DNA from 3 places in the Streptomyces sp. HP-A2021 genome. Region 2 is predicted to be linked to each of the others. Evidence: riboswitches for the same ligand, from Rfam matches in the RefSeq annotation. Region 2 holds a riboswitch; each other region holds the start of a gene.
What was found. A riboswitch is a leader RNA that binds a small molecule or an ion and turns the genes downstream of it on or off. The one in region 2 is predicted to bind thiamine pyrophosphate.
Positions count from the first base shown of each region.

Region 1: another riboswitch for thiamine pyrophosphate. It lies ahead of MQE23_RS13080 (thiamine ABC transporter substrate-binding protein); the one in region 2 lies ahead of thiO (glycine oxidase ThiO).
Region 3: another riboswitch for thiamine pyrophosphate. It lies ahead of thiC (phosphomethylpyrimidine synthase ThiC); the one in region 2 lies ahead of thiO (glycine oxidase ThiO).

Region 1 is NZ_CP094344.1:2,914,384-2,917,654, reverse strand. It holds gene rlmN (23S rRNA (adenine(2503)-C(2))-methyltransferase RlmN) at 136-1,242, shown strand; TPP riboswitch at 1,283-1,389, shown strand; gene MQE23_RS13080 (thiamine ABC transporter substrate-binding protein) at 1,514-2,551, shown strand; gene MQE23_RS13075 (iron ABC transporter permease) at 2,527-3,271, shown strand, end outside.
Region 2 is NZ_CP094344.1:7,197,421-7,200,691, forward strand. It holds gene MQE23_RS32505 (thiazole synthase) at 1-417, opposite strand, end outside; gene thiS (sulfur carrier protein ThiS) at 420-620, opposite strand; gene thiO (glycine oxidase ThiO) at 617-1,786, opposite strand; TPP riboswitch at 1,784-1,895, opposite strand; gene MQE23_RS32520 (FAD-dependent oxidoreductase) at 2,057-3,271, shown strand, end outside.
Region 3 is NZ_CP094344.1:5,049,375-5,052,645, reverse strand. It holds gene thiC (phosphomethylpyrimidine synthase ThiC) at 1-1,317, opposite strand, end outside; TPP riboswitch at 1,310-1,499, opposite strand; gene MQE23_RS22705 (YibE/F family protein) at 1,572-3,271, shown strand, end outside.

The DNA.
Region 1 (3,271 bases), 4.3 Mb from region 2:
GCGTCCTCGATCAGTGCTGGGCCGTCCCTGGGCCGTCCGAGGCCGACCAACGCTGACAGCCGACGCCCACGGGTGACCGCCCCCACCCCGCTCTGGCCTGGGCCGCCGGAGTTGATCTGCCACACTGGACGAGTTATGCCTGCACCCGGAGAACTCACTTTCGTCGCCCCGCGCGGAGCCAAGAAGCCGCCGCGGCATCTCGCCGACCTCACTCCTGCCGAGCGCAAGGAGGCCGTTGCCGCTGTCGGGGAGAAGCCGTTTCGTGCCAAGCAGCTCTCGCAGCACTACTTCGCGCGGTACGCGCACGATCCGGAGCAGTGGACCGATATTCCGGCCGGGTCGCGCGGGCGGCTGCAGGAGGCCCTGCTGCCCGAGCTGATGACCGTCGTGCGGCATCTGTCGACCGATCAGGGCACCACCCGCAAGACGCTGTGGCGGCTGTTCGACGGGACGCTCGTCGAGTCCGTGCTGATGCGCTACCCGGACCGGGTGACCATGTGCATCAGCTCGCAGGCCGGGTGCGGGATGAACTGCCCGTTCTGTGCGACCGGGCAGGCGGGGCTCGACCGGAACCTGTCCACCGCCGAGATCGTGCACCAGATCGTGGACGGTATGCGGGCGCTCAGGGACGGTGAGGTGCCGGGCGGGCCGGCTCGGCTCAGCAACATCGTGTTCATGGGCATGGGCGAGCCGCTCGCCAACTACAACCGGGTCCTCGGCTCCATCCGGCGGCTCACCGACCCCGAGCCCGACGGCCTGGGGCTGTCGCAGCGCGGGATCACCGTCTCGACGGTCGGTCTCGTCCCGGCCATCCACCGGTTCGCGGACGAGGGCCTCAAGTGCCGCCTCGCGATCTCACTGCACGCCCCCGACGACGAGCTGCGCGACACCCTCGTCCCCGTGAACACGCGGTGGAAGGTCCGGGAGGTGCTGGACGCAGGCTTCGAGTACAGCGCCAAGTCCGGGCGCCGGCTGTCCATCGAGTACGCGCTGATCCGGGACATCAACGATCAGGCCTGGCGCGGTGACCGGCTCGGGCGGATGCTCAAGGGCAGGCCCGTGCACGTGAACCTGATCCCGCTCAACCCGACGCCCGGGTCGAAGTGGACGGCTTCCCGGCCGGAGGACGAGAAGGCGTTCGTGGAGGCCATCGCGGCCCATGGTGTGCCGGTGACGATCCGGGACACCCGTGGTCAGGAGATCGACGGGGCGTGTGGCCAGCTCGCGGCCACCGAACGGTAGTCTGACCGGCGTAAGCACAACCGTATTTTCCGACACCTTCATATTCCGACAGGGGAGCGCCACAGCGCTGAGAGTGCGGCACACGGCCGCAGACCCTCCGAACCTGGCCCAGGTCATTCTGGGTAGGGAGATCGGTCATCACTCGAGCTGTTGCGCCCTGCCCGGGACCCCCAGAGATCCCGGGCAGGGCCGCGTCTTCTCCTGGTCCTCCAGGAGGAATCCAGTGAGCAACAACCTCAAGCGGCTGACAGCCGTGGCCGTCGGGCTCGGCATGGCCGGCACGCTCGCCGCGTGCGGGTCGTCCGACGGCGGCCAGGGGTCCGGCGACTCCAAGACCGTGACCCTCGTCAGCCACGACTCGTGGGCCGCCTCGAAGGACGTCATCGCGGCCTTCGAGAAGCAGTCCGGCTACAAGGTGAACGTCCTCAAGGACGGCGACGCCGGGCAGGCCGTGAACAAGGCCATCCTGACCAAGGACAACCCGCAGGGCGACGTCTTCTTCGGCGTCGACAACACGCTGCTGTCCCGCGCCCTCGACAATGGCCTGTTCCAGCCGTACGAGCCGAAGGGCGCGGACCGGATCGCGCCGGAGTACCGGGCCGACCAGGGCAAGCACCGGGTCACGCCCATCGACACGGGCGACATCTGCGTCAACTACGACAAGAAGTACTTCGCCGACCACAAGCTCGCCCCGCCGCGCAGCTTCGACGACCTGGTCAAGCCCCAGTACAAGAACCTCCTGGTCACCGAGAACGCCTCCACCTCCTCGCCCGGCCTGGGCTTCCTGCTCGGCACCGCCGCGAAGTACGGCGACGGGGGCTGGGCGGGGTACTGGAAGAAGCTCAAGGCCAACGGCGTGAAGGTCGTCGACGGCTGGGAGCAGGCCTACAACGAGGAGTTCTCCGGCTCGGCCGGCGGCAAGAAGGCCAAGGGGGACCGGCCGCTCGTCGTGTCGTACGCCTCCTCGCCGCCCGTCGAGGTCGTCTACACCGACCCGAAGCCCAGCACGGCACCGACCGGGGTCGCGCAGGGCACCTGCTTCCGGCAGGTCGAGTACGCCGGGCTGCTGAGCAACGCGAAGAACAGCAAGGGTGGCAAGGCGCTCCTCGACTTCCTGATCAGCGAGCGGTTCCAGGAGGACATGCCGCTCAACATGTACGTGTACCCGGTGCGCGAGGGCGCCCAGGTGCCGCCGGAGTTCGTGAAGTACGGGCCGCAGGCCAAGGACCCGGAGACCATGGACCCGGCGAAGATCGCCGACAACCGTGACCAGTGGGTCAAGTCGTGGACCTCGCTCGTACTGAAGTGACCGAAGCAGCCGTCCGCAAGGACCGGCGCGGGAGCGCGGCGCGGCTCGGGCTCATCGCCGTGCCCGTCGCGTTCTTCGCGGTCTTCTTCGCCTACCCCGTCGCCGCGATCGTCGCGCGCGGTCTGAAGGTCGACGGGGTCTGGCAGTTCGGGCGGCTCGGGGAGGTGCTGGCCCAGTCGGACGTCCGGCACGTCCTGTGGTTCACCACCTGGCAGGCGGTCGTCTCGACGGCGCTCACGCTGCTGGTCGCACTGCCCGGCGCGTATGTCTTCGCCCGCTTCGACTTCCGCGGCAAGCAGGTCCTGCGGGCGGTCGTGACCGTGCCGTTCGTGCTGCCGACGGTCGTCGTCGGTACGGCGTTCCTGGCGCTGGTCGGGCGCGGCGGGCTGCTCGACGAGCTGTGGGGCGTACGGCTGGACACGACGGTGTGGGCGATCCTGCTCGCGCACGTCTTCTTCAACTACGCGGTCGTCGTGCGGACCGTCGGCGGGCTGTGGGCGCAGCTCGACCCGCGGCAGGAGGAGGCCGCGCGGATGCTCGGGGCGTCGCCGCTGCGGGCCTGGCGACAGGTCACGCTGCCGGCGCTCGCGCCCGCCGTGGCCGCCGCCGCGCTCATGGTCTTCCTGTTCACCTTCACCTCCTTCGGTGTCGTCCAGATCCTCGGCGGGCCCACGTTCTCGACCCTGGAGGTGGAGATCTACCGGCAGACGTCGGAGATCT
Region 2 (3,271 bases):
CAGCACGGGATCGTCGTTGGTGTACGGCAGCACCGTGAACCCGTCGTCGACCAGCGTCTCGGCCGCTTCCAGCAGCTCGATCGGATCCGGCAGCAGCGTGCGCTCGTCGGCGATGACCTCCAGCTTGACCAGGTCGGTGCCGAGGGCCTCGCGCGCGAGGCGGGCCGTGAGGACGGCCTCACCGGCGGTGAAGCAACCCGCCGTGTTGGGCAGGACGCGGATGCCCAGCTTGTCCAGGACGGACAGCACCGAGCCGTGCACCGAGGCGTTCACCCGGCGCATCGCGACCGTCGTCAGCTCCGTCCCGGACGCGACCAGCGACCGCTCCAGCACATCGAGGCTGGGAGCCCCGCCCGTACCCATGATCAGGCGGGACGTGAAGGACGTACCACCGAGGACAAACGGATCGTCGGCCATGGTCAGCCTCCTTGGACGGCGGTGAGGACTTCCACGCGGTCCCCCTCGGCGAGGGGCGTGGACGGCCACTGCGCGCGCGGGACGACGGTTTCGTTCAGGGCGGCGGCCACGCCGGACGGCGCGGCGGTGAGGGACTTCACGACGGTGTCGAGAGCCGTGCCGGGCCGGACGTCCCGGGGCTCTCCGTTGACGGAGATGTTCATGCGGGCTGCTCCGTGAGGGCGGTGGCGGTGCTGAAGCGCTTCGGCGTGAAGGGGCGGGCCTCTTCGGGGAGTTCACCCGTCGCCAGGACGTGCGCCAGGGCGTCGCCGGTGACCGGCGTGAGCAGGACGCCGTTGCGGTAGTGCCCGGTGGCCAGCAGGAGCCCTTCGAGACCGGTCGGGCCGAGCAGCGGAGCGTTGTCGGGGGAGCCGGGGCGCAGTCCGGCCCGGGTCTCGGTGAGGGGCAGCTCGGTGATGCCCGGGACCAGCTCGTGCGCGTCGCGCAGCAGCTCGTACACGCCGCCCGCGGTCACGGTGGTGTCCCAGCCCAGCTCCTCGCTGGTCGCCCCGACGACCAGCTCGCCGCTCTCGCGGGGCACCAGGTAGACGTGGCTGCCGCGCACGACCGCGCGCACGGTCCGGCTCAGGAACGGCCCGTGCCGCTGCGGCATGGTCAGCCGTACGACCTGCCCCTTCACCGGCCGCACGGGCGGCAGCACGTCCTCCGGGACGCCCGCGAGCCGCCCGCTGAGGCTGCCCCCGGCCAGCACGACCTGCCCGGCGTCCAGCGGGGTGCCGTCGTCCGTGACGGCACCCGTGGCCCGATCGCCCACGACGGTCAGCCGCTCGGCCCACGCCCGGTGGAAGACCACACCGGCCCGCTCGCACGCGGCGACCAGCGCCCCGGCCAGCCGCCGCGGGTCGATCTGGTGGTCCCCGTCGACCCGCAGCCCGCCGCGCACGCCCGGCGCGAGCATCGGCTCCAGGCGACGGCACTCCCGCCCCGACAGCCACTGCGACTCCAGGCCCGACTGCTGCTGCAGGGCATGCAGGTCGCGCAGATGGGCCCGGTCGTCGGCGTCCAGGGCCACGGCGAGCGTGCCGCAGCGGCGGTAGCCGAGGTCGTGGCCGGTCTCCTCGGTGAGCTCGGCCGCGAAGTCCGGATAGCGCCGGGCGGAGGCCAGATTGAGGGCGAGCAGGGTCTGCTCGCCGTAGTGCAGTTCCGTGACGGCGGCCAGCATCCCGGCCGCCACCTGTGCGGCTCCGCCGCCCGGCTCCGGGTCCACCACGGCCGTGGCGAGCCCGCGCTGCGCGGCCCGCCACGCGGTGACCAGGCCGATGATCCCGCCCCCGATGACGAGGACGTCTGACGTTCGCGTACGCGACATGGGCGTCCAGCCCCTCCCTTCGCCGGCATGACCCGGATCAGGTTCGTACGGTCGGAGGCCGCCAGCCTCCCTCTCAGCCCGGTGCGTCCGGGCTCCCGCGAGTGCCTTGCGTTGGCCACCCACCCTAGCCCGATGCCGTACGGCGCAGTAAGGGAGCCACCGCCATGGGCCCGGTCCCTGAACGGTCATGTCCTCGTCCCGGTCGCGTGTGGAGCAGGTCACTGCACATGAGCACTGACTGACAAAATGTCAGTTGTCTATGGTGATCAGGTGAGCGAGCAGACGCAGGAACCAGGTTCGTCCGCGCCGCGGCGCGTGGTCGTGGCGGGCGCGGGCATGGCCGGGGTCCAGACCGCGGTCGCCCTGCGCGAGCAGGGCTTCACCGGCACCGTGAGCCTGATCGGTGCCGAGCCCCACCAGCCCTACGACCGGCCCCCGCTGTCCAAGGCCGTCCTGCTCGGAAAGGCCGAGGGCTCCGCCTTCGACGTCGACTTCGAGGCCCTCGGCATCGAACTGCGGCTCGGCTGCGAGGTGCTCGGCCTGCGCCCCGGCGACCACGAGCTGGACACCGAGGACGGGCCCGTGCCGTACGACGTCCTGGTCGTCGCGACCGGTGCCGAACCCATCCGGCTGGCCGGCGCGGAGGGCGTGCCGGGCGTGCACCTGCTGCGCACCCTGGACGACGCCGAGCGGCTGCGGCCGGTGCTGGCCCGCCGGCACGACATCGTGGTCGTCGGCGCGGGCTGGATCGGCGCGGAGTTCGCCACCGCCGCGCGCGAGGCGGGCTGCGCGGTGACCGTGGTGGAGGCCGCCGAACGGCCCCTCGCCGGGGCGCTGCCCGCCGAGGTCGCCGCGCCGATGGCCGGCTGGTACGCCGACGCGGGCGCCGTGCTGCGGACGCACGCGCGCGTGGAGCGTGTGGAACCCGGCACGGTGGTTCTCGACGACGGCTCGCGGCTGCCCGCGGGCGCGGTCGTCGTCGGCATCGGCGCCCGCCCGGCCACGGCCTGGCTGTCCGGCTCCGGGGTCGAGCTGGGCACGCACGGCGAGATCGTGGCCGACCAGCACCTGCGTTCCTCGGTGCCCGACGTGTACGCGGTCGGCGACTGCGCCTCCTTCCCCTCGGGCCGGTACGGCGAGCGTCTGCTGGTGCACCACTGGGACAACGCCCTCCAGGGGCCGCGCACGGTCGCCGTGAACATCGTCGGCCGGGCCTCGGGGGAGACCCCGGCGGTGTACGACCCCGTGCCGTACTTCTGGTCGGAGCAGTTCGGGCGGTTCGTGCAGTACGCCGGGCACCACGCGGCCGCCGACACGACCCTGTGGCGGGGCGACCCGGCCGGACCGGCCTGGACGGTCTGCTGGCTGCGCGGCGACCGGCTGGTCGCGCTGCTGGCGGTGGGCCGCCCCCGGGACCTGGCGCAGGGCCGCCGCCTGATCGAGTCGGGCACGCCGATGAATCCGACCCTGCTCGCGGACCCGGCG
Region 3 (3,271 bases), 2.1 Mb from region 2:
GGTGATGTGGTCGTACGCCGGTGCGACGTCCGTGGTCAGCGGGCCGAGCGTATAGAACGGAGCTTCATCGCAGATCTCCTGCTGAAGGTCGATGTTCTCCTTGATCTTGTGCATCGGGACGTGGCCCGGGCCTTCGATCATGGTCTGTACGTTGAAACGCTTCGCGATCCGGTTGAGTTCCCCGAGAGTCCGGAGTTCGGCGAACTGCGCCTCGTCGTTGGCGTCCGCGATCGAGCCCGGCCGCAGGCCGTCGCCGAGGGAGTACGTGACGTCGTACGCGGCGAGGATCTCGCAGAGCTCCTCGAAGTTCTCGTACAGGAACGACTCCTTGTGGTGCGCGAGGCACCAGGCGGCCATGATCGAGCCGCCGCGCGAGACGATGCCGGTCTTGCGGTTGGCCGTCAGCGGCACGTACGGCAGGCGCACGCCCGCGTGGACCGTCATGTAGTCCACGCCCTGCTCGGCCTGTTCGATGACCGTGTCCTTGTAGATGTCCCAGGTCAGCTCCTCGGCCTTGCCGTCGACCTTTTCCAGGGCCTGGTAGAGCGGCACGGTGCCGATGGGCACGGGGGAGTTGCGCAGCACCCACTCGCGTGTGGTGTGGATGTTGCGGCCGGTGGACAGGTCCATGACCGTGTCGGCGCCCCAACGGGTCGCCCAGGTCATCTTCTCGACCTCCTCCTCGATGGAGGACGTCACCGCCGAGTTGCCGATGTTGGCGTTGACCTTCACCAGGAACCGCTTGCCGATGATCATCGGCTCGATCTCCGGGTGGTTGACGTTGGCCGGGAGCACCGCCCGGCCCGCCGCGATCTCGTCACGCACCACCTCGGGCGACACGTTCTCCCGGATGGCGACGTATTCCATCTCGGGCGTGATCTCGCCGCGGCGGGCGTACGCGAGCTGTGTGACGGCCTTGCCGTCCCGGCTGCGGCGCGGCTGGCGCGGCCGTCCGGGGAAGACGGCGTCGAGGTTGCGCAGGCCGCCGCGGGGTGAGGTGTGCTTGATGCCGTCGTCCTCGGGACGGACGGGGCGGCCCGCATACTCCTCGGTGTCGCCACGGGCGATGATCCAGTTCTCGCGCAGCGGCGGCAGGCCCCTGCGGACGTCGGTCTCGACGAGCGGATCGGTGTACGGGCCGGATGTGTCGTACAGCGTGACCGACTGCCCGTTGGTGAGATGCACCTGACGGACCGGCACGCGCAGGTCGGGGCGGGTGCCCTCGATGTACGCCTTGTGCCAGCCGATGGACTTCCCGGCCTCCTCGGACTGTGCGTCCTGAACGGAGGCAGGCGTGCGTGCGTCCTTGTTGGTCATGAGACCTACTCCCTACGCCGGCATTACCCGGTAACAGGTTCGGCGGTCGACGCAGCGGCTTCCGTCTGCCGACGTTCCGTGTGAAACATCACTCGACTTCGGTGATGTTTCATGTGAAACATCGCTGGGACGGAGGTCAGCGCCCTCTCAGCCCGGTGCTCCGAGCTCCCGCGTGTACAAAAGGTGCCTCCACGCTAGCGGCAATTCTGGCGCGGTGAACAGAGGGCCCCCCTCGTTCTTGCGATGATCGGTCGGTGACCACGACGCAGCGTCCTCCTTACCCACCGCCCGAACCGCCCCGCGGATCCGGCGCCGGCAACGGCAACGGCCGTGGACACGAGCACGATTTCGCCGCCGGGGGCGGGCACGGGCCTGCCCGGGGACAGACACAGGGGCACAGGCCCGGTCCCGGCAGCGGCCACAGTGCCGGTCCGGCCGGTACGTACGGTGCCGGTTCCGGAGGCTGGCACGGCCCTGGCCCCGGAGAGGGCGACAGGCCCGGCGGAGGCGACGGGTACGGGCACGGAGAAGGCGACAGGCCCGGCGGAGGCCACGGGCGCGGCGGAGACGACGGGTACGGCGAAGGACCCGGTCCGGGCGGAGGCCACGGGCACGGTGGAGGCGACGGGCACGGCGGTGGCGACGACGGGCACGGTCACGGAAACGGACCCGGCTCCGCCCCGGGCGGCGGGCACGGGCACTCGCACAGCCACAACCATGGTCCTGCCACGCCCGTCTCCATGCACTTGCGCAAGGTCATCGCGGCGGTCCTGATCCCCTTCGCCGCCGCCGTGCTGGTCGGTCTCGCCGTGCTGTGGCCGGGCGGCGCCCCGCCGCACGAGCGCACCGGCGTCGGCTTCGACCGGCAGACACAGGAGGCCTCGGTCACCAAGGTCGTGTCGGTGAGCTGCAAGGAGGCCGGCGCCTCGGGCGTCCCGCCGACCGGCGACACCTCCACCGCCGAGGGCTCCTCCGCGGTGCAGCAGGAGAACGGCACCTGCAAGCGGGCGACGATCCGGGTCGACAGCGGCAAGGACAAGGGCCGTACCTTCACCGAGATCGTCCAGCCGGACCAGTCCCGCCAGTTGCACGAGGGCCAGAAGGTCGTGGTCGCCTACGAGCCCTCCGCGCCGAAGGACCTCCAGTACTCGGTCACCGACATCAACCGCCGCCTGCCCTTGGCGCTGCTCGCCGGTATCTTCGCCCTCGCCGTCGTGGTCGTCGGGCGACTGCGGGGTGTCATGGCCCTGGTCTCGCTGGCCATCAGCTTCATGGTGCTGAACTTCTTCATCCTGCCCGCGATCCTTCAGGGCTCGAACCCGCTGCTCGTGGCGGTGGTGGGCGCGAGCGCCATCATGCTCATCGCCCTGTATCTGTGTCATGGCCTGTCCGCGCGGACCTCCGTAGCGGTGCTCGGCACCCTGATCTCGCTGCTGCTGATCGGCGTTCTCGGCTCGCTGTTCATCGACTGGGCCGCGCTCACCGGCAACACCGACGACAACACCGGTCTGATCCACGGCCTCTACCCGACGATCGACATGAGCGGTCTGCTGCTCGCCGGCGTCATCATCGGATCGCTCGGTGTGCTCGACGACGTGACGGTCACGCAGACGTCGGCGGTCTGGGAGCTGCACGAGGCCAATCCGTCCATGGGCTGGCGTGGCCTCTACCGCGCGGGGATCCGGATCGGCCGCGACCACATCGCCTCGGTCGTCAACACCCTGGTCCTCGCCTACGCGGGTGCCGCGCTGCCGCTGCTCCTGCTGTTCTCCATCGCGCAGAGCGGTGTCGGGACGGTCGCCAACAGCGAGCTGGTCGCGGAGGAGATCGTGCGCACGCTGGTCGGTTCGATCGGCCTGGTCGCCTCGGTGCCGGTCACCACGGCCCTTGCGGCACTGGTGGTCTCGGCCGACCGCCCGGGAGCGCAGCCGGCCGCGGAGGCCGCCGCTGTCCC